DNA from 3 places in the Bradyrhizobium sp. CCBAU 11361 genome. Region 2 is predicted to be linked to each of the others. Evidence: riboswitches for the same ligand, from Rfam matches in the RefSeq annotation. Region 2 holds a riboswitch; each other region holds the start of a gene.
What was found. A riboswitch is a leader RNA that binds a small molecule or an ion and turns the genes downstream of it on or off. The one in region 2 is predicted to bind cobalamin.
Positions count from the first base shown of each region.

Region 1: linked by a shared signal. The riboswitch ahead of XI08_RS36325 (TonB-dependent receptor domain-containing protein) and the one ahead of XI08_RS01335 (TonB-dependent receptor) in region 2 are both predicted to bind cobalamin.
Region 3: linked by a shared signal. The riboswitch ahead of metE (5-methyltetrahydropteroyltriglutamate--homocysteine S-methyltransferase) and the one ahead of XI08_RS01335 (TonB-dependent receptor) in region 2 are both predicted to bind cobalamin.

Region 1 covers NZ_LBJZ01000195.1:163,430-171,234, reverse strand. The annotation lists gene XI08_RS36350 (adenylate/guanylate cyclase domain-containing protein) at 1-348, shown strand, start outside; gene XI08_RS36345 (hypothetical protein) at 453-680, shown strand; gene XI08_RS36340 (hypothetical protein) at 772-984, shown strand; gene XI08_RS36335 (hypothetical protein) at 1,095-1,358, shown strand; gene XI08_RS36330 (hypothetical protein) at 1,371-1,667, shown strand; cobalamin riboswitch at 1,732-1,945, shown strand; gene XI08_RS36325 (TonB-dependent receptor domain-containing protein) at 2,057-4,135, shown strand; gene XI08_RS36320 (DUF6925 family protein) at 4,158-5,168, shown strand; gene XI08_RS36315 (hypothetical protein) at 5,230-5,811, shown strand; gene ilvD (dihydroxy-acid dehydratase) at 7,347-7,805, shown strand, end outside.
Region 2 covers NZ_LBJZ01000001.1:296,011-303,815, forward strand. The annotation lists gene XI08_RS01325 (amidase) at 1-1,273, shown strand, start outside; gene XI08_RS01330 (PepSY domain-containing protein) at 1,428-2,849, opposite strand; gene XI08_RS01335 (TonB-dependent receptor) at 2,862-5,219, opposite strand; cobalamin riboswitch at 5,333-5,535, opposite strand; gene XI08_RS01340 (histidine phosphatase family protein) at 5,608-6,180, shown strand; gene cobT (nicotinate-nucleotide--dimethylbenzimidazole phosphoribosyltransferase) at 6,187-7,239, opposite strand; gene cobF (precorrin-6A synthase (deacetylating)) at 7,250-7,805, opposite strand, start outside.
Region 3 covers NZ_LBJZ01000172.1:12,412-20,216, reverse strand. The annotation lists gene XI08_RS19050 (thermonuclease family protein) at 1-72, opposite strand, end outside; gene XI08_RS19045 (nodulate formation efficiency C protein) at 1,487-2,287, opposite strand; cobalamin riboswitch at 3,322-3,524, shown strand; gene metE (5-methyltetrahydropteroyltriglutamate--homocysteine S-methyltransferase) at 3,626-5,971, shown strand; gene XI08_RS19035 (hypothetical protein) at 6,694-6,981, opposite strand.

The sequences.
Region 1 (7,805 bases), on a different contig from region 2:
ATCCTGATCGCGCAGGCGACGGCGGATGCGATCGGTGAGCGTCTCGAATTGCGCGAGATCGATCGTCTGGCGGTCGCCGGCCAGAGCGCGCCGCAGGCGATCTTCGAGGTGATGGCGAGGGCCGGCGCGCTCACCGCTGCGCAGGACGGCTTGCGCGCGCACTTTGCCGAAGGTCTCGCCGCCTATCGCGCCCGCCGCTTCGACGAGGCCCGCGCCGCCTTCAACGCGGCGCTCGAAGCCGTCCCCGGCGACGGCCCCTCGCGCACGCTGCTGTCCCGGATCGCGCAGTTCGAGGCCGATCCGCCGGGCGAGGGGTGGGACGGCGCCTGGCGGCTGGAGCAGAAGTAGGCCCCGCGCGGGAAAAATTGATTCTACTCGATAACGATGTTCGCCCTGACCTATTTCCCGGGCTTAGGTTGGCCGTCCTTGAGGCGTTTGATGGGGACACGCCGATGACCGAACTTGAGGACAGGCTGGAACGGTTCGAGACGCTCACGGCCGAATGCGAGCTGATCGCCAAGCTCGCCACCGACAGCAGCAAGCGCGAATTCTATCTCAAGCTCGCCGAGCACTATTACCAGCTGGCGCGCGAGACGCGGGCCGCGGTCGCGACCAGCGTGCGGCCTGAAGGCGGCTGCAATCCGATCTTAACATTTGAGACGCATCCTCTGAGGGCGTGAGCGTCGCGATTCGCGATGGGAATGCCGGGGCTCGCTGCAATGCAGCGCGTTCCGGTGATGTTGCTTTGCCGGTGTCTTACAGGGCAATCCCATGCGTCTTCTTGCGGTGCTCATCCTCGCGCTCATGACGGCGGCCTGCAACCAGGAGCAGGACATCACCGGCTCGACCGCAGCCTGCCCGGTGCGGAACTACAGCTCTTACAATCCCCGCGACATGAGCCAGTGCGTGGCCGCCTGCAAGGCGTGCGACCATGGCAACACGGTGACCTGCACCACGTCCTGTACGCTCAAGGGCGCGCACTGAGCTGCCAGGGATCGCCGGTCCTTCGGGCGTCGAGGGGCTGACGGTGTCGGGGCACCGGAACGATTCACATGACATAATCATTGGTAGGAGCAGGCAGGACGCGGAGTCCAATGGGAATGGGTATGCTCGATCCCGGCCGGTTTCTGGTGTCGTGCTCGCAGTGCGACGCATGGCCGATGGCGGCCAACGTCAAACGCTCGAGCTGGTCGGCGTCCCCGAGCGAGGTCCGCTTCGTGTGCCCGCGCTGTCGCCGCGAGGAGACCGCGATCGTCTCCGCCTCGGGCGAGTTGACGCCGATCAGGCGCATCGACATCCCGCCGCGCGAAGTCACTGTGGCCTGGGCCCAGGCGCAGCGCCCGAGAGGCCGCACATAGGCGGCCGGCGCATTGCTCGATCCCGTTCGGGAACCCGGCCGATCGTCGGACGTTTCCGCCCCAACATCACCTATCGAGGCCGGGCGAATGATCAGCGAGCATTTCGACACCCGCACACGGATCAACATGAAGCTGGCGCTGGATCGGATTTGCCGCAATCGCGCCGTGGGTGAGGATCATGCGTTCCGCAAGTCGGTCGCCGAGAACATCATCCGCTGCGCGCTGACAGGCCGGACCGGCATCGGTCAGCTCGTCGATGCCGGCGAGCGGGCGGTGGTCACGACGCGCGCGGCGCGGAAGCCTGTCTGATTGTGTTTGCTCGCGTTTGCAGCTCATCGTTCCACCGGTCGATTGACTCCCCGTATGCTCGCCCCCTAGATTGATCGGTGACGGTTCTCCTCATGGAGATCAAAAGGGAACGTGGTGCGAGATTGTCCCGACGCCGGGATTGTCCCAACGCCACGGCTGCCCCCGCAACTGTAAGCGGTGAATCTTTCGTCATATGCCACTGGGAATCTCGGTCCTGGGAAGGCGACGTCAGGTAACGACCCGCGAGCCAGGAGACCTGCCGTCAGCCGTGGTCACACGCGAAGATGTCGGTCGGGGAGTACAGGCATTAGCTTCACCGGAGCAATCGATCGCTCCGCCGTAGAGCCTCGTTCGCTGTGACGTGCCACTGACGTCATACCGAGGTTACAATTGTGTCCCGTATTGTCTCTGCCGCCAGGCGCCTCAGCGCCGGCCTGTTCGCGCTCGTCTCCCTGCACTCACTCGATCTGTCCACCGCCTTCGCGCAGCAATCGGCATCACCGGATCTGCTGCCTCAGGTCGAGGTTGCATCGCCCAAGCCGGCGGCAGGCGCCGTGCAGTCGCCGCCCTCCCAGCCGAGGTCAAGCCAGCGGCGCGAGCCGCGCCAACCTGCGCTGCCGGTCGTCGCCACGTCCGCAGCCCCAAGCCTCGCATCGCCGCTCGTGATCAGTCCGACCGGCGTTGCGACGCCGGCAGGGCAGGTCGCGAGTTCGATCACCGTCGTGACCGAGAAGGACATCCAGACCCGGCAATATCGCACCGTTCCCGACGTGCTGAACACCGTGCCGGGGCTGAACGTGGTCCAGACCGGCGGTCCGGGCGGACAGAGCTCGGTGTTCATGCGCGGCACCAACTCCAATCACACCAAGGTGTTCGTCGACGGCATCGACGTCGGCGATCCCTCGACGCCGAACGGCGCCTTCGATTTCGCGCATCTGTTGACCGCCGACATCCAGCAGCTCGAAGTGCTGCGAGGTCCGCAGAGCGGCCTCTACGGCTCGGACGCGATCGGCGGCGTGATCTCGATCGTGACCCGGAAAGGCGAGGGGCCGCCGCGCGCGACCGCCTCGATCGAGACCGGATCGTTCAACACCTTCAACCAGACCGCGGGCCTCAGCGGCGCGCAGGACAATTTCAACTATGCGCTCAGCGTCGCGCATTTCCATGCCGGCGACGTCCCGGTCACGCCGCTGCAACTGCTGCCGCCGGGACAGAAGGCCAACGGCAACAACTACGACAACATGACCTACTCGACCAAGCTCGGGCTCGACATCAACGAGAACTGGTCGGTCAACAGCGTGGTCCGTTACACCGATGCGACGCTCCTCTTCACCGGCGACGGCGGCTTTCCCAGCGTGCCGAACGCGACGCAGACCCGGCACGGCGTGCATCAGCTCTTCAATCGCCACGAGGCGGTCTGGTCGGTGCTCGACGGTCGCATCAAGAGCTATTTCGCCGTGAATTACGCCAATCTGCGCAGCGACGATATCGGCCCGGCCGACCTCGTCTCGACCATCACGACCGGCGAGCGCATCAAGTATGACTGGCACAGCGTCGTCGCGCTGGCGCGGGGCAACAATCTGGTGTTCGGCGCCGAGCAGCAGACCGAGCGGATCGACACCACCGGCTTTGCGGTCGAGAACGGCAACAAGGCCGGCTTCATCGAACTGCAGTCGGAATTCGCAAAACGCTTCTTCCTGGTCGCCAATATCCGCAACGATCACAACGACCAGTTCGGCGAGCACGCGACCTACCGCGTCGCGCCGGTGCTGATCGTGCCTGTGACCGAGACCAAGCTGAAGGCGAGCTACGGCACCGGCTTCAAGGCACCGACGCTCAGCGAGCTCTACCAGAACTTTCCCGATTTCGGCTTCTTCGGCAATCCAAACCTGAAGCCGGAGCAGAGCGAAGGCTACGATGTCGGCTTCGAGCAGCCGCTGTTCGACGACCGCATCAGGTTCGGCTCGACCTACTTCCACAACAGCATCACCAACCTCATCACCACCAACGCGACCTTCACGTCCTACGCCAACGTGAATCTCGCCACGACCGAGGGCACCGAGAGCTTCGTCTGGGCGCAAATCACCGAGCGTTTTGGCATCCGCGCCGATTACACGTTCACCCGCGCCGTCGATGCCGGCACCGGATTGCAGTTGCTGCGCCGGCCGAAGGAAAAGTGGAGCGCGACCGCGACCTGGAAACCGATCGATCCGCTCACGCTGTCGGCGACCGTGCTTCATGTCAGCGACTGGCGCGACGTCACGCGGGACGGATCGGTGTCGGGCATCACGGCGCCCGGCTACACGCTCGTCAATCTGCGCGGAGACTATGCGCTCAACGACCAGGTCAAGCTGTTCGCGCGGGTCGATAATCTCTTCAACACGCACTACCAGAATCCGACCGGCTTCCTCGCGCCCGGGCTCGGTGTGTTCGGCGGCATCCGCATGGCGAGCTTTGGCGTAAGATAGCAGGGATCATGGGAGCCATCGCATGACGACAGCCGATCCGCGCATGGACTTGCTCGCAGGCCAGCTTGCCGATGCCGAGGCCGGCTGGAGCATCGGCACATTCGGGGCCATCGCCGAGTTCACGCGTGAGCCCGGCGAGGCCTTCGACATGGAGCGGTCTCGCGACAGGGCCAGTGTCGTGACGGACAAGGGCGGGATACGCATCGTGTCCCATCCCGACCTGCGCCTGATTGCGTCGGAGTCGCCGACCACCGAGAGCTGGAGCCATCGCGTCGCACTCTGCCTCCCGTATGAGGCGAGTGCGATGTGCAGGCGCACGGAGTTGACCGAAATCGGCCCGGACCGCGAGGCACTGCGCCGACGGGATCGCGATGGCATCCTGTTCGATCTTGGCCTTGGCGCGTTGCAGATCGACGCCTGCATCCGGGTCGGCGACGCCGACGCCGTCGCCGCATTGAGGCGCCGCACGGGCCGATCCGTGTTCGCAGCCGAAAGCGACGTCATGCGGATCATCTTCGCCGCCGATCCGCACCGCGTTTTCATCAGCAGGATGGGGCGGGCCGAAGTGTTCCAGCCGATCCCGCCGCCGGGCGGGCGAAGCCCCGACGGCCCGCACACCCATGTCCTGCCAAAATTGCTCGCGCATGGCCGCACCCATGCTGCGACCGAGCCGCTGCCCGAGGGCTGGATTCCTTGTGCGCATCTCTATCCGGCCCATCCGCTCCGCGATCAGCTCGGCCGCAAGCGCGGGTTTCGTCCGGACCATCACGCTGCCTTTCAGGCCGTGCTCGAACGCTACGGGCTGCCGGAGCTGACGGCATTCAAGCGGAGTGTTGTCGAGGCCGTGGCGGCCGGCCGGGGACCTGAGACGGTGACGGTCCCGTCCGATCGCACGGCGCGCGCCAACATCCGGGTGGCCGTGCGGCAGTTGCTGGAGCTGGAACCGCGCGCGGCGGCACTCGCGGCCTGGCTGGCCGTGTACGACCCGCGCGATCCTCCCGAGACCGAAGACCCCATGGAGGCCCTTCACTGAGCCAGACGTGCTGCCGTGTTCCCGCAAAGATGTGCTACAAATCCCACAAGGAGATCGTTCCATGACTGTCACTATCCTGCCGCCCCATGCCGACCGTTTTCGCCTTCACCCGGTCGCGCCGCGCCTTGCGCCGATGTTCGGCTTTGCGCTGCTGACGGTGTCATGCGCGCTCGCGAGCTTCGCGCTCGCCTGCGCAACGCCGTTTGCGGCCTTCGCGGTCGTCGCGGCCGCGATGCTGCCGCTGCGACCGGCGCTGCTCGTCGTCACCGGCGCGTGGCTCGTGAACCAGTGCATCGGCTTCGGCGCGCTGCACTATCCGATCGATGGCAGCACGATCGCCTGGGGTTTTGTGATCGGCGCTGCTGCCCTTGTCGCGACCGCGGCCTCATCGGCCGTTCTTCGTATGCTGCCGCAGGGCCGCACGCCGTTGATGCTGGCGATCACATTCGTCGCCGCCTACGCGGCCTATGAGCTCGTGCTGCTCGCCGCGACGCCGGTCCTCGGCGGAGAGGGCGCCTTCACCGCGGCCATCGTGGCGCGGATCGGACTGACCAGCGCGGTCTGGCTCGCCGGCCTCGTCGCCGCCTGCGAGATCGTCCGCCTGGCCGATCCGTTCAGGCGCAAGGGAGCGATGTCGGCCTGAGCGCCATCGCGTTCCGCTTTGGCGTAGCCCGGGTGAGCGCAGCGATACCCGGGACCGCTGTAGCTGGTGGCAAGACCCGGATGTCGCTTCGCTCATCCGGGCTACAGACTACGAGACCTTGCGTTGCCCGACGGGCAAAACACCCCCGCGATCGGTCAAGCCGCTCACGCGAAAATATTCCACTTTACCGAAATTCGGAATTGCCGTATGTGTCGCCCATCCCGGCTCATCCTTGAGGGGCGATCATGTGGTCGTCATTTTCGCGAGCCGGGCTTGCGGTGGACGCGGCAGCGTCGGGCGCGAGAGGTTAAGGGCAGGGCGGATTGCTCTCCGTGAGCCCAATACTTCGTGCGGACGAACGGCGCTGACAGGTTCGTCTCGCCAGCAGGTTTCCGGCTCCGTCGACAGGGCTGGAAAAACCGCGGCGAAATGGCGGGCCGTGCGTACGGCAAAACCGTGTGGTCCTGACCGTCGTTGCTACGGTCAAGCTCTTGCGGAGGCGGCAGTCGCGTCAACCGGCGCGGTGCTGGTGAATTCCGCGAAGGCGAGGGAGGCCAAAACGAACTCGGCTCCCGGGAGAGCACGGCATAAGCCGTCCAACCACTGCGCAGGGAAGGCCGAGTGATTGGCTACACCTGTATGCTGCTGTGCGGTTTCTCCTGCGTGTGCTTTTCGCGCAGCGGACCGCGGGTGCCAGGTCAGCACCCGGCCTTCCCTGCGCCCTCTTGGTCAAGAGGGTGGAGCGACGAAGCAAAGCTCGGGCGAAATGCGCCGCGAGGCTGCGAAGGCGTGTCTGCAACCACACACTCGCTGTCATCGCCCGCGAAGGCGGGCGATCCAGTATTCCAGAGACGGCTGTGATTGAGCCGAGAGGCCGCGGCGTACTGGATTCCCCGCCTTCGCGGGGAATGACAGTTGTATTTGGAGGACGAAGCCGCTGCACCTTGCTCCGTCATTGCGAGCGCAGCGAAGCAATCCAGAGTGTTTCCGCGGAGGGATTCTGGATTGCTTCCTCCTTCGCTAAAGCTTCGGCGGACAAGTCGCTGCGCTCGCAATGACTTGGTTGGATCCAGCACGCTCAAATCCTTCACCGTCATCCCCGCGCAATGGCGAAGCCATTGGAGGTGCTCGTTCTGCGACGCAGGACGAGCCTCGAAGGATGACGGGGCCGGCAATCTGAGGGCGCGACTCAGTTGAGGCGCGCTCCCTCCGTGAGGCTGCGCCGGGGCGCGCCGGACCCGCCGCAAAATCTGAAGTTGTGGATTGTCATCTTCGTGAGGGTATCTCAGTAAGCCGACCCGTGTCTTCCCGGTAACGATTGTGCTGTTCACGCAACACTCCTTCCGGATTAAGCCCTCATCGCCAGCCGTTCGCATCACCGCCGCTTTTTAGCCACACCCGAACATGAATAAAATCACTCTAATGTTTTAGGGACAGCGGCGGTCCTCGAGGCGAACGGGAAATCCCAAGGTCGATTCAAATCTTGGCTCTGATTTTTCGGGTCTGAAAGGGTTGGCCGGGGAAACTGGTTTGCGATGGACGCGAAGAGCAACATCAAGCAGAGGCTGCCGAGCCGTCACGTGACGGAAGGCCCTTCGCGCGCGCCCCATCGGTCCTACTTCTACGCCATGGGGCTGACCACGGAGCAGATCCACCAGCCCTTCGTCGGCGTCGCCTCCTGCTGGAATGAAGCCGCCCCCTGCAACATCTCCCTGATGCGCCAGGCGCAGGCGGTGAAGAAGGGCGTCGCGCATGCCGGCGGCACCCCCCGCGAATTCTGCACCATCACCGTCACCGACGGCATCGCCATGGGCCATGACGGTATGCGCTCCTCGCTGCCGTCGCGCGAATGCATCGCCGACTCCGTCGAGCTGACCGTCCGCGGCCATGCCTATGACGCCCTTGTTGGCCTTGCCGGCTGCGACAAGTCGCTGCCGGGCATGATGATGGCGATGGTGCGCCTCAACGTGCCCTCGATCTTCATCTATGGCGGC
Region 2 (7,805 bases):
CATCGAGGCCGCCAAGGCGTTGAATGCAGTGGTCACGATCGATCCCGCGCGCACGCTGGCCGATGCCGCCACGGTCGACGAACGCCTGCGTGCCGGCGAGACAATGCCGCTCGCCGGCGTGCCCATCGTCGTCAAGGACAACATCTGGGCCAGCGGCTGGCGTATCACGCAGGGCTCGCGCCTGTTCGCCGATTTCATCGCGCCACAGGATGCAATTGCGGTCGCGCAGCTGCGCAAGGCCGGCGCGGTCGTCGTCGGCATTGGCGCAACCTCCGAATTCGCCAGCAAGGGCGTCACGACATCGCCGCTGTTCGGGCCGACGCGACATCCCTTCGATCCCGCGTTGACGCCCGGTGGCTCGTCGGGCGGACCGGCCGCGGCCGTCGCCGCCGGCCTCGTGCCGCTCGCGATCGGCACCGATGCGGGCGGCTCCAGTCGCAGGCCTCCGGCCCATGTCGGCGTCGCCGGCTTCAAGCCGTCCTATGGCGCGATCCCCTATGGGCCCGGTTTCGCCGAGCCGTTCTTCGGCCTGTCGGTCATCGCGCCGATCGCCGCCGATGTTGCCGATATCGCGCTGGCGTTCGAAGCCATGGCCGGCGCCGATCCGCGCGATCCGGATTCGGCCATCATCGCGCGAGGAGCCGATGATCTTGCCGGCCTGCGCATCGCGTTCTCCCCGCGGCTCGGGCTTGATGTTGCCGTCGATGATGTGGTCGCCAATGGACTCGTTTCAGCCATCGCGCGGCTAGCCGCTACAGGCTTGCCTATTTCGCAGCGCGATCCCGTCTGGCCCGCCGGCGCGACGGAAGACGCCCTTATGCCGCTTCAGCATGCCGGCCTCGCCGCGCTCTATGGCGACGTCTTCCGCAAGGACCCGACTGTCTTCGATCCTGACATCGCCAGGCAGATCGAGCGAGGGCTCTCCTGGTCAGGCGCGGACGTTGCCGGTGCGCTGGTGGCGAGCGCCGCGATCGCCAATGCCTTCGCGGCCTTCTTCACTGAAGCCGATCTGCTGCTCACGCCAACCGTCCCCTGCGTCGCCTGGCCGTTCACCCAGCTGGGGCCTGATATGATCGGTGGCCGCCCCGCGAGCCCGCGCGGGCATGCCGTGTTCACGCCCTTCGTCAATCACGCCCGCTTGCCGGCGATCTCGATTCCGTGCGGGACCGACACGCGCGGGCTTCCGTTCGGCCTCCAGATCATCGCCCGGCGCGGCCAGGACCGCACGCTGCTGCGCGCCGCCCGGCAGATCGAGGCGCAGTTGCAGGCGTAGCGACGATTTCGGAATAATAGCAACATACCCCTGTTTTGCCCGACGGGTCAAATCGCGTCGACACGTGCGTAAGCCGTTGATTCCATTATCACCGGCTACTGTGCATGGGGTTGTTTTCGCATTTTTTGTTTGATCGGGCGCCGCGCGCGCCCGTCTAGCCGGCGAAAGACAGACGCAGCCGCCGCCACCCGATGACGATTCCGGTGATCGAGAACACAAGCCCGAGCGCGCAGAAGCCGACGATCAGGACATCGCGCAACCGCGGATGCGCCAACAGGACCGGAAAGTCGAGCGTGTGCAGCGCGCCGTAGAACCAGCGATAGGCCCGCCGCGACGCATCCAGCCTTTGCAGCACGCTGCCGTCGGCGCTGTCGATGTCGAACCAGAGGTCGCCACAGCGGGCACGGTAGACGGGAGCCCCCGGGACAATGGATTGCGCGGGATAGTCGTCATTGACCGCAAGAACGGACGACACGCCGCAGCCGGCCGCAAGGCGCGTCATCAAACTCTCGACCTCTTGCGCGCTGAACACGCCTGCCTCTCGGACGTTCAGCCGGACCAAAACCTGCTGGTCGAGACCAATCCGTTCGCGTCGATAGACCATGCCGTTAAAGCCAAGCCATTCGACTTCGCGAGCTGAGGACGATACCGGCTTCCCATCGAGCGAGGCGGCCGTCTTCCAGTCCGGCAAGGCGTTCGTCACGCTAGCCTCAGCGGGGGTCAACTGCCCGCGCGAGAACAGCCGGCCGTGGTCCATCGAGAGCCAGCCGCTGAAGATCCAGGTCAGCACGAAGGCTGTTGCCGCCAGGCCGACGATATGATGCAGAGCATGCCAGCCGCGATAGGGCGAGGAGATCTGACGTCCCTGCATCCTCACCCGCGCGATCCCGAGCACCGTTCCCAACATCGCGGCGATCAGGGCCAGCAGCGATAGCGTCCAGACCACGCCGTCCCACAGCGCCCAATTGCTTCTCAGAACCGTCGGGTAGATCCAGTGCAGCACGCTGCCGACGAGATTCCAGCCGCGCTCGCTCCGCGTCGTATCCAGGACGGTTTCGCCAGTACGGGACGAGACGTAGATCTCCGTTCCGGCGGCATCGCCAAGGGCCACGCGAAACAGCGGCCGGTGGCGATCAAAGCCGTTCGGTACACTCCACTGGTCGTAGTCCGCGTGCGCAACGACAGCCGCATGCGCGGCATCCAGGCCGCGCTGGCGCGCATGCGCCTGCGCGATGGCGAGCGCGACCTCGGGCGATGACACCGATGCATCCTGCCGGTCGGAAGCGCGGACCGCGCGCGAACGCGAGGGCCCCGACACGACGTAGACCGGTCCGTCGCTCCGCTGGATCAGGCGCACGCGCGTAGCATCGGCGATCCCGCTTGCAGCCACGGCATCGGCAACCGCCATGGTGGCCTGCACGCGCTCGACCGGAGCAAGGCCGGCAAAACGTTCCGCTTCCGTCAATGACGGAAACGGAACGAAATGCATCACGATGCCGGTCGCGAACCACATCGCGAACAGCAGACAGAACGCGATCCCGAGCCAGCGATGCAGCAGGACGATCGCGCCCATCATGCGCTCAGCGCCCTACCATTTGAACGCCGCCGAGATCTCGTAGGTGCGCGGCGCGCCCAGGAGTATCTGGTCGGGATAGAACGGATCGCCCCAGATCGCGTAGCGCTTGTCGGTGAAGTTGCGTACCCGGAAGGCCAGGCGAGCCTGATCGACGGCGTTGAAGACCGTCTTGGGAATGTCGACGAAGGCATAGACGTCGCCGACCGTGTAGGCGTTCATCGTTACCGTGTTGGCGTCGGTGTTGTAGCGGTCGCCGACGTGGCGGCCGACGATGCCGAGCTCCACCGGCCACGGCGTGAAGAACCGGTACGACGCACCAGCATTCGCGACGATGCGCGGCACGTTCGGCGGCGTGTTGCCCGAGAACGAGCCGCCGACGAAATTGTAGTCGGCATAGCGCGCATCGACATAGGCGATGTTGCCCCACAGCCGCAGGGGCTCGATCGGGCGCACCGATGCTGCGAGCTCGACGCCCTTCGACTCCTGCCGTCCCGCAATATTGAGCGCCTGCCCGCCGGCCGCTGCATAGACGTTCTTGCGCAGGATGTCGTAGGCCGAGAACGACCACTCCGCCCGGTTGTCCCAGAACAGATGCTTGACGCCGGTCTCGTAGGTGCGCGACGTCGTCAGGTCCAGCGGCTGGGTCGGCAACAACAGGAAGATGTTGTTGGCGGATACGTCGGCGCCGGTGGCGTACTGGCTGAAGAAGGTCAGGCCGGGAACGGCCTCCCAGGTGTAGCCGATGCGGCCCGTCACCGGCGCCCAGTCCTGCGTGAACGGGAAGCCGGCCTTCTCCAGTCCGTTCTTGTCGGTCGAGTTGCGGTCGAGCCCGATATGCTCGACGCGGAGACCGCCGACCAGTGCGAAGCTGCGCGTCAGCTTCAGCCGATCCTCGAACGACAGCGCCTCGTTGTCGATGCGCGCGGTCTGCTGCTTGGTCGTGAGCAGGCCGTAAAAGCCGCGGTCGGGATTGACCAACGAAACGGAGTCACCGGGGAAATTTGCGGCGCCCGGCCTGACAAAATCGAGATAGCTCGAGGACAGCGTCGTGACCAGGCGATTGTCAAAACCTGCGATATTCGCATCCCAGGTCAGGTCGGTGATGTTCCCGACGAGGCGCTGGCTGTGTGCGACATAGAAGCGCTCACGATCCACCATGTTCGTGGTCGAATTGAACGCTTCGACCTCGTTGTTGAACCACGTCCGCTCCGCACCATAGCCATAGACCTGGCTCTTCAGCGTCAGGTCGGGCGCCAGTTTCAACTCGAACCCGCCGCGCAGCCAGACTTCTTGCGCGACATTGCGGTTGTCGAGAACGTTGTAGTTGGTGTTGAAGGTGCGGTCGTCGATCGTGACCGCTCCTAGATTGGTTTTGTTGAAGTTCGAGACGTAGTTGCCCGAGACAATCCCCGTCGTCGCATGCGAGCCGCTGAACGCGACCGGCACCAGCGGCGCGCCCCAATAGGCCTTTCCGCGATCCTCGCGGTACTCGATCGCGCCCCAGACCTTGAGACTGTCGGAGACGCGGTAGTTGAGCTGGCCGGACACGTCGAGCGTCTTGGTATTGGTGTCGTCGACAAAGCCGTTGAGCGAGGAGCGGCTGATGTCGAAGCGATAGTCGAGTCCTTCTACGTTGGTGCTGCCGCCGGAGCCGTAATGCGCGCGGAACGAATTCAGGGAGTCGTACGAGAAGTCTGCCTCGTTGCGGATCGCTCCGGTGTGCGGCTGCTTGGTGACGAGGTTGATCGAGCCGCCGGCGGCGCCCTCGCCCGAGATCAGCGAGGCCGGGCCCTTCAGGAATTCCACGGCCTCCAGATTGGCCGTGTCCATGATCCGCGAGGTCATGTTCTGCGGGCCGATCTTGATGCCGTTGTAGAGCGTGTTGATCTGGCTGTTGGTGAAGCCGCGCATCGAGAAGCCTGCCGGCTCCCCCGGAGCGTCGCCGGAGGTGACACCGACCGCACCTTGGGCGACCTCGGACACGGTGCGATAGCCCTGCTCGCGCATGGTCGCGGCCGAGATCACCTCGACGGTCGCGGGCGTCTCGCGCACGGTGAGGCCGAGACGCGAGGCACTCTCGGCCACCGCGTTGCTGTTGAGCGGCGTTGGCGCCTCCGCGGCTGGCACGGCAGGCTTGGGCGCCGCCGATGCGGCCGCCGGCCGGCGCGGCGTTGCGCGACGCGCACTCTGCGCGTCCCGGCCGGCTGGCCTCGCCTGCTTGCGGGATTGGTTGGGCGACACCTCGACGGGTGGCAGCGGTTCGCGGACCTGCTGCGCCAGCGCGGCAGGCAGATCGGCGACTGTAAACGACGTGAAGGCAGCGGAGGCGAGCAGGAAACGGCGCGATCGTCCAAGACGAATAGAAGACACAGCGGGACCTCGGTATGACGTCAGTGGCACGTCACAGCGAACGAGGTCTCACCCTTGGCTTGTCAGCCTTCCGATGAAGCCGAATGTCTGTACTCCCCGACCGACATCTTCGCGTGTGACCACGGCTGACGGCAGGTCTCCTGGCTCGCGGGTCGTCACCACTTCGTCGCCTTCCCGGGACCGAGGACCCAGTGGCGTCTGACGAAGGATTATCCGCTTACAGTTGCGGGGGCAGCCGCGGCGTTGGGGAAAACATCCCCGCACCGCATTCCCTTTTCATCCCCTCTCGGGGGAAACCGTCGCGAGCATCTAGGATTACGATCGAGACAGAGTCAATGTACCAGTTGCGGCGTTATTGCCACAGCGACCAACTTCCTTGGAGAGAAGCATGGAAGGCGAGACCTTCCTTTGGCTGATCCGTCATGCGCCCGTCGACGGCATCAAAGGCACGATCCACGCGCCGGATGCGCCCGCCGATCTCGGCGATCGCACGCGACTGGAAGCGCTGCGGCAGCACCTGCCGCGGGACTCTGCGAGCTATGCCAGCCCGTCGCGGCGCACGGTCGAGACCGCGCGCGTGCTGGGGCTCGACCCGGAGCTGGTGGGCGAGTTCAGCGAGCAGGATTTCGGCGATTGGACCGGCCGCCGGCATGACGACCTCGCCGCAATGGGCGGCAATGCCTACGCGCAATTCTGGGGCGATCCGGCGCGCGCACGACCACCGGGAGGTGAAAGCTTTGAGGAGCAGGTCGCGCGCGTCCGACATGGGCTGTCACGGATCGAAGCTGGACCCGCAACGCTCGTCGTGCATTCCGGCACGATCCGCGCCGCGCTGTGCATCGCGCTGGATCTTGCGCCGCAAGCCGCGCTGCGCTTCGTGATCGATCCGCTGTCGCTGACCCGGATCGACCGGCTCGCGACCGGCTGGCGCGTCGCGTCGGTCAATCAGCGCACAGCATGAGCCGGATCAGGCCGGGCGATCCGGCACATTGGCCTGCGCGAAGGTCGCCATGCCGTTGTGAAGGCTGCAGGCGAGCCGCACCAGCGGCAGCGCGATGGCGGCGCCCGATCCCTCCCCGAGCCTGAGATCGAGGCTGATCAGCGGCTGCACGTTCAGGGCGCGCAGCACCAGACGATGCCCCTGCTCCGCCGATTGATGCGAGGGCAGCAGGAACGGCTGGCAGGACGGATTGAGGCGCACGGCCGCCAGCGCCGCGACCGACACGATGAAGCCGTCGATCAATACAGGGATGCGGCGCTGCGCGGCCGCAATGATGGCGCCGCAGATGGCCGCGATCTCGAGGCCGCCGACGGCGCACAGGATTTTTTCGGGCGGCGCACCCGCAACGCCGTGACGCGCAATCGCGGCATCGATCACGCGCGCCTTATGCACACGGCCAGCGGCATCGACGCCGGTGCCGCTGCCGGCGATTTCCTCGGCGCTCACGCCGAGCAGGCTCGCCGCGATCGCCGCCGAGGTCGTGGTGTTGCCGATGCCCATCTCGCCGAAGATCAGAAGATCGGGCTGGCTGGCTTCCGCGCGCGCGACGGCGCGCTGGCCGGCTTCGAAGGCGAAGGCCAGCTCGGACGGTGCGAGCGCAGCCTCGACACTGAAATCGCGTGTGCCGCTGCGCGGCTTGTCGATGACGATGCCTGCTACCGCCTCCGGCGCCAACGTGCCGGCGTCAACCACCTCCAGGCTCGAACCAAGCTCCCGCGCCAGCACCGAGATCGCAGCGCCACCGGAGGCGAAATTCGCCATCATCGCGGTGGTCACTCCTTGCGGATAGGCCGACACGCCTTGCGCGACGATGCCGTGATCGCCGGCGAAAATGATGATCGGCACGCGTGCCGCGCGCGGCTGCTTGGTCGCTTGCAGGCCCGCGAGCTCGATCGCGAGCTGCTCGAGCCGGCCGAGCGCGCCGGTCGGCTTCGTCAGTTGCGCCTGCCGCGCGATCGCCGCCTCGCGATGGACCGCGGAGATTTCGGGGCATTTTTGGGTGACCCAGTCGGGGAGCATGCTGCCTCGCTTACGGCCTGCGCTTGAGAATGTAGCTGTCCATGATCCAGCCATGCCGCTCGCGCGCCTGCTGCCGCAGCGCGGCGATGCGCGGCCCTACCTCGGCAAGCGCGCCGGACATGACGATCTGATCGGGCATGCCGAGATAAGCGCCCCACCAGATGTCGAGCCAGGCCGGATCGAGCGACTGGAATGCGGTGCTGCCATCGAGCATCACGACCACGGTGTCGACGCCCTGCGGCCAGCCGCCCTCGCGCAAGCGCCTTCCCGTCGTGACCAGAAAGGGCTCGCCGATGTCGTTGAGCGGCAGCGCATGCGCCGCGCACAGCGCCTGGATCGACGTGATACCGGGGATGACCTCGATCTCCGGCAAGGGATCGAGCCGGCGCGCAATGCGCAGCGAGGAATCGTAAAGCGAAGGATCGCCCCAGATCAGCAGCGCGACCTTGCCGTCACCTTCGAGATGGCTCGTGATTGCCCGCGACCACGTCGCCGCGACCGCATCGTGCCAATCGTCCACACCCTTGCGATAGTCCACTTCACCGGCGTCGCGCACGGGAAGGTCG
Region 3 (7,805 bases), on a different contig from region 2:
GATGCGCGGAGCGTCGCTGAGTTTCGCCGCGCAAGCCGGAGATGTCATGACGGCGAGCAATGCGACCATCATTCGGCGGTGTTTCATCCCGACACTAACCTTTCGTTCTTGGTCCATGTTCACGCACGATCCGGCGCCGCCACATTCGACTGCTTGACCGCACCATGTCCGTTATTGGGCCAGCATCGTTCGACGTGTGCTTTATGAAAGCTTGGTCGTGATTTCCAACCTACGACCTGACGCAGCGTGAGGTTCAAGCGATTTCTTACGGTGTGCGTGTCTCGGTATCCTTCGAGGCTCGCCGGTCTCTCTCAGTCGGCGCGCACTGCACCCTGACGACCTGAGGAGGAGATCCCCATCGCTCGAAGATGCAGGAGAAAGCCGGACCTCGGAACGCTGTTTCTCACGCGCTTGAACAAAAGCGCCTGTGAATTTTCGGCGGTCGAGCGCAAGTCAGTCGTGGAGGAGCGACCTTGCTACGCTTCGTGCCAACCTGCATCGGCAGACAGAAGGCTGCCGACGGTTTCGACGACGGTGATGACAGTTCGTCGTAAAATTCTTGTCGCGAAAAGACCGATGTAGAAATATGGTCTCGCTTCCTCTGACCGGTTTGGACAAAGGCGCCAAGGAGTTCAGCTCACCCCTCGCTGCGTAAATGAGTCGGAATCTCGTTGCGCAAACCCTGCAAAACCTGGAGCTCTCTTTCGTACAGCCAGCCGGATGGTCGTTGATACCGATCACATTATGGCTTTTCGCACCTCCGAGCTCCACATAATCGTACGTGGTGCTGCCGCACCGTTCGTATAATCGGACCGGATTGTTCATGACCCAGGCTGCCCGATGGGCGGCCGCTCTTTCGTGGTACTGACCGCATATTGACGCGCCACGCGGACCAACTGCCGCTTTTCTTGAGAAGCAAGCATCATCGATCGTCGACGCTCGATCGGGCCGTGCTCTATGCTCGCCCAGCAGATCAGCTGATCCGACCGGGCCCTCGTACAAAATGGCCGGCTTCATCGGGCGACGGCAGGACATTGCCCTCCTTGAACGTGAATTTGAAGTTCACCGTGTATCGTTGATCATCCGTACGGGCGGCGTCCCATCGGCAAATCACCCATATCGAACAGGCCTCGCTGGGGCAGCCCGTCATCTGCCGCCCGTAGCCCACCAGGCGGCGAACGATAGCTCCGTTCTTTTGTGCGACGAGTGCCTGACCGTCCTTCTTGTAGGCCCTGGAACGAGTGACTTCAACATCGTGAGCGGCGCCACGGCACGACCGTGTCGTTCGTGAACGCTGTCGTTGTCAAAATCGAGCCCGCGAACGGGTCAGGGAAATAGGTTCTGCGCGCGCTCCGATCACGGGCCGAAGGCTCGCGACTGTTGCGAAGGCGTAAACACCGCGACTTTGGAGCGCATATGTTTTGCAGTTGCTCTGAGGCGCTCGGCGCCCAAAGAGCTGCGGCGCGATCCTGCTCTGCGCGACTATTTACCGAGGCCTGTCGCGCCCGTCTAACTCTTCCCATTCCTTTGGCTCTATGCGATCGAACCAGGAGCCGGGAGGGAACGCCGCGATACGCTTGGCAAAGAAGGATTGCGGCTCCCAATCGTATCCTTCGCTCTTCTCGAAAATGATGACCCCGTTGTGAGTAAAAAAGCGGGGCCCGGGGATATTACAGTTCACCAAAAGCAGAACGCGCCACAGACCCCCTTTCTCGGTCGGCTTATCATTCGGCTTCGGCAAGTAGTCCACTCCAACAGGTTCGACGATAGTGCAGCGGCCCTGCCGCAGAAGATTGCCGAGCGGACCTCGCGTGGTCGTGACAAAGTTGAAGTTGGCCAGGTCATGCAGAAAGCGATGATTTGCGTCCCTTTCGCCATCCGCGACTTCACTGGCGATCAACGAGAGCGCCAGGGCGCGCCAGCCCAATTCCATCGGCTTTGCATAGGTCGACGCAAGTTGAATCGTTCCGTCGAATGCGATCTTCCAGGTGATAACGTACTGTTCGTCTGATTTATTGTCCCGGTGCCTGGTCCAGGAAACGAAAACATATTCATCTCGGTCAAATCCTTCAGCAACGCCCCACGTTCGAGGGACGAACTGTGCGACCTTCGAGACGTTGGAGAGAATGTGTTCTATCGTCTCACCGTCTTGCGCTCGCCACGTGGACTTGACTCTTTCGACGAGGGCGCTTTCGTTGGCACGAACACTGTTGCTCGTCGCAGCCAGTCCGACCAGGCAGATCAGCGATGGACCAAGACAAAACCATAGCGCGCGTCTTCCAGACATTTTCTTCACAACCGTCGGCCTATCTGGTTTTTCATCAACACGTCTTCAAGGCGGGCAACCTTCAACCTGTTATGCGCGAGCGCAATAAGTTAGCGTCGACGCGACGGGGCGACCGATGGTGTCCCGCGCGAGCAGGCGCTCCCCTCTATGTCACGCGCCGCTAACTTCAGTCGCCAGCGACAGCCCGGATTTGCTGTGCTGGACATGCCCAGCAGGAGGGCCTGGGCATGCCGATGACTTGCATTCTTCGTGCCAGGTAACAGACGGAAATTCTTACCGGTTTTGTGTCTTCTTTGTCGACTTTCCGACTTGCACACGTTTCGATCGTTCCATTCAGCCTATCCATCGCGGCTTACCCATCCTCGTCCCGCACCGGATATTCGACGGCGCAGGGGAACGCTTCGGTGCCAAGTTCCTGATGAGAATTCGGAGCACGTTTGCCGCCATTGAACCGTTTGGTTCGGTTGCAGGAATGTGGGCTTTCGATCTCTGCCATGCCTTTGGGCGCTTGTGGCCACGGGGCCGCGGCGCGTTTGGCGCTCCTTTCGCGATATGCGGCGCCTCCGGAAGTCGAGAGCAGCCTCAGTCAGCTGCGGATTGCACTCGATGGCCAACGACGCCAAGCCGATCTTTACGCCGAGCATTTGGAGTCTGGCTCGCACCGCAAATCAACATGCTCGCCGGTATGTTGCTGACTTTCGCCAGGTGTCTTAGGCCTATTCAATACGGATCCTGTTGGTCGAGAAGGCGGTTGGATGGCGGACGTGCTCGATGAACCGCTGGGAAGCCGGGACTCGCATCAAATGCGTTCTGCTCGAGGCAGCAGTCCCGACCGCGCAAGCCGCATTTGCCCCTTCCACCGATCTGGCGTGCGGCCCCACGCGCACGCAGCTCCGATGGTCATTCCGACATCGCTGATTGGAGAGCGCTTCTACATCGTGGTCAACGAAAGAGATGCACGTCATTCCCGTAGCAGATGTCGCAGCGTTAGCTTGAGATATAATCTGAGAGGTTGACGGAAGAGTTCTCTTGCCGATAATCCAACTCGTCGAGGTTCTCCGGTTTGCATTTGATCCGGAGCTAAGAGGGAAGCCGGTGAAAATGCCGGCGCTGCCCCCGCAACTGTGAGCGGCGAGCCGCTGTCCAACGATGTCACTGAAGCCTGCGCGGCTTCGGGAAGGCCGGACAGCAGCGATGACCCGCGAGCCAGGAGACCTGCCCCGACATCTATTCGTCCGCGGGCGGGGTGTCCCGGTGGTGCGCTAAGCAGCCGTCGCACGCGCGACTTCCCCTGCCTGCGTCCGCCATGGCCTTTGCCCCCAACATGGGGTTAACGCTATGTCTCTTCTCTCCCTTCCGGTTGCCACGCTCGGAACGCCACGCATGGGTCCAAGGCGCGAGCTCAAACGCGCTCTCGAAAGCTATTGGGCCGGAAAAAGCAGCGAACAGCAGTTGCTCGAGGACGCAGCTGGCCTGCGTGCCGCGAACTGGGCTCGTCAGAATTCTATCGGCGTCACGGTGATTCCATCGAACGATTTCTCGCTGTATGACCAGGTGCTCGACACAAGTGTCATGGTTGGCGCCATCCCGGGCATCTACGCCTCGAAAGCCGAGTCCGTTTCGCTCAAGACGTACTTCGCCATGGCCCGCGGTTCACAATGCGACGACCAGGATGCGAGTTGCGGTCACGGACCGCGCGGATTTGGCGCACCCGCGCAGGAGATGACCAAGTGGTTCGACACCAACTACCACTACATGGTCCCCGAGTTTCACGGGGGACAGACTTTCAGACTGTGCTCTCGCAAGCCGATCGAGGAGTATGAGGAAGCTAAGGCCCTTGGCTTCCAGACCCGCCCTGTCCTGATCGGGCCGGTCACATTCCTAAAGCTCGGCAAGAGTGCCGATCCTGCGTTCCAGCCACTCTCGCTACTGGACGATCTGATACCGGTCTATATCGAGGTCCTGCAGGAATTGGCCAAACGCGGGGCAAAGTGGGTTCAGTTCGACGAGCCCTGCCTCGTTCTTGATCTGGGCGAGGTGGCGCGAAAATCCTTGCTACATGCTTATAACCGGCTCGCGAAGGAGGGGCCGGCCATCAAGATCATGGTTGCCAGCTATTTCGGCGACCTAGGCGACAATCTGGACACCGCCTTGAGCCTTCCAGTTGCCGGACTGCACCTCGATCTGGTTCGAGCGCCAGAGTTATTGGATCAGATCATCGCTGGCGGCCGAAGTGATCTTGTCATGTCTCTCGGTGTCATCGACGGCCGGAATGTATGGCGGTCGAATTTGTCGTCGCTCCGCCAGCGGCTGGAACCCGCGATTGCGAAGCTTGGCAAGGATCGTGTACAGATCGCCCCATCCTGTTCGCTGCTTCATGTGCCGGTCGATGTTGAACTCGAGACCGGACTCGCTTCCGACGTCAAGCGTTGGCTTGCTTTTTCGGTTCAGAAGATGCATGAGCTTGCAACCCTGGCGCGGGCACTCGCAGGCGATCAGAATGCTGCGCTAGCTCTTGCCGAGTCGGAATGTGCCGCGACTGTCCGCCGGACTTCCCCGAAAATCCGTGATGCCAATGTCGCTGTCCGGATGAGAGCGATCGACCAGACCATGCGCCGGCGCGCCAGCCCATTTGCCCGTCGTGCCGAGATCCAAAGCAATCGTTTCGGACTACCGGCTTTCCCTACCACGACGATCGGATCGTTTCCGCAGAGCACAGAGGTCCGGAATGCCCGTGCAGCGCATGCACGAGGCGCGATGAGCGACGAGCAATACGACCGGTTCCTCAAGGAGGAGACTGCGCGCGCCGTACGTTGGCAGGAGGATATCGGTCTTGACGTCCTCGTGCACGGCGAATTTGAGCGCAATGACATGGTGCAGTACTTCGGCGAGCACCTCGCCGGCTTCGCATTTACCACGAACGGATGGGTGCAATCCTACGGCTCGCGCTGCGTCAGGCCACCGATCCTGTTTGGCGATGTCTTGCGGTCGAAGCCGATCACCGTGGAGTGGTGGCGCTACGCGCAATCACTAACCAGGAAGCCGATGAAGGCGATGTTGACCGGACCGGTGACGATCTTGAACTGGTCCTTTGTTCGCGATGATATTCCCAGAAGCGAGATCTGCCGCCAGATTGCGCTCGCGATCCGAGACGAAGTCCGCGATCTCGAGAACGCTGGTGCGACCATGATCCAGATCGACGAAGCTGCACTCCGCGAAGGATTGCCGTTGCGTCGATCGGAGTGGACGGCTTATCTCGACTGGGCCGTGGATTGCTTCCGCATCTGCTCATCTGGCGTCGCCGATCAAACGCAAATTCATACGCATATGTGCTACTCGGAGTTCAACGACATCATGGGTGCGATCGCTGCAATGGACGCGGATGTCATCTCGATCGAGACGTCGCGCTCGAAAATGGAACTACTCGACGCGTTCAGGAACTACGAATATCCAAATCAGATCGGGCCAGGCGTGTACGACATCCACTCTCAACGTGTTCCCGAGACGGGCGAAATGAAGGAGCTGATGGCATTGGCTCGGGCACGGCTGCGGGATTCGCAGCTCTGGGTCAATCCGGACTGCGGCCTGAAGACGCGCAAATGGGAGGAGGTTCGGCCGGCGCTAGCGAACATGGTCGCTGCCGCCCGCGAATTGCGCGCTGCATCCGATCCGCTAGGCCGTTGATCGCGGGCCTGGGCCTTTTCTCGACAAAGCTGATCCGCTTGTGGTCATTTGCGCTCTCGATAATCTCGAGGGAGCCTTGGGAACGCAAAAAAATGCCCGGCCTTGGCGGGCCGGGCGGAAGGAAAGTCTGGGAGGAACGACCGCTGGCGCATCGCGCCGACTTCCATCGGCGGAGGGAGGACAGCCGACGGTTCGATCACGGCGAGGACATTCGCCGAAAATCTGAGCCCAGTTAAAGCACAAGCTCAGCGTAAGCTCAATTATGCTGTGGTATGCGACCGTATAGCCTGAGTTTTAGAAGTCTACACGAAGGTTTGTAGCTCATGAGCACGTCGGCAACGAGGGGCAGTGATGCCGGCGGTCGCCGCGGGGGCCACCCGCAAATTGGAGCGCTGCTGGCTGGAAACGATATGCTTGATCACCGCGGCGATACGAAAAACCGGGCTCCAAGGATCTCGCAAACGTACGAATGCATGAGCGGCTACTGTTGATTGGGACCCTGATTAAGGCAGTCGTCGGTCGACCGGTTCCACCGATAGTCAGTTTCGGCTTGGGCCTGTGTTTGAGCTCTATGAGCGGACGAGTTAGAGAACGTCACGAACTTGAAGGTGGCGGGTGCCAATAGGGTGCTACTCAGAAGTGAGTGTGGTCCTGCGCCAAAAATAGGCCAGTTAAGTGATGGCGATCTCGAACCCGACACGACTCGGCTCGGCGCAGCCGGTTTAGACCGCCGGACTGTGTGTAGCCCCGCACCGAGGAAGATGAGCGTCGAACGACGATGCGACGCTGCGGACCAGGAACCGGAACTCTGCGCCATCAGCTACGGAAAGCCGGGCATCGTCAATCAGCACGACCCCATCTGCAATAAGGCTGTCTATTCGAGAACGATCGACGACGGCGAACTTCGGATCCAGACCGTGACGACGGGATGTCTCTGAGAGATCGACTGCCATGTCGCACATGATTTGCTCGATGATCTCGGCGCGAAAGCGATCCTCATCCGTCAGCAAATAGCCCTTTGCGGTGGCGAGCCGATCCTCGGTGATGAGAGCAAGGTAGTCCTTTGCCGAGACAGCGTTCGCGCGAACCCTTGTTGCATGCGCCCGATGGCGCCCGCGCCGAGACCAATGAGGGCGTCCGCGCAATGGTCAGTATAGCCCTGGAAGTTGCTCTTCAGCCTGCCTTTCTGCCTCGCCCGGGCAAGACTTTCGTGCGGCAGAGCAAAGTGATCGATGCCGATGCGTACGTATCCAGCATCAACTAAAGCTTCCGCGATCGTTTCGAATGGGGGTAGCGCTCGACACTGTCCGGCAGAGTGAATTCGTCGATCTTGCGTTGGTGCTTTTTGAATGGAGGAATGTGCGCGTACCAAAGGCGGCAAACCGGTCCGATGCAACTCGAGGCATTTGGCTGTCCAGGCATATAGGCTTACTGTCTGCCGGGACAGGCCATAGAGCAGGTCGAAATTGATCCGGCCGACGCGGGCGCGGCGTGACCGATCGACCGAAGGCATAGTCGCGATCGGCTCGCCGCGTTTCGTGACTGACGTCTGGCAGCCGCTGTATCAGCACATGCTTCGACCAAATGCAGGTGCACGTAGATCGAGGCGGATTGCCGCCCGCCCAAGGACTTGAGCCACGCTTGATGGTCCAATTAGCGAACTGACGCTGAGAAATGCGGGGACGTCAGATAGCTGGTGTAGCGCGGTAGGCGATGCTGCCCTTAGGATTGTGCCAGGTCCGGTCGCATTCGGATGCCTTTCTTGCTTTCTGGGTCCGATTATCGGACACGCCCGGAGAAGCTTTGCGCTGCCTCAAAATATCTGTCTTGCTGA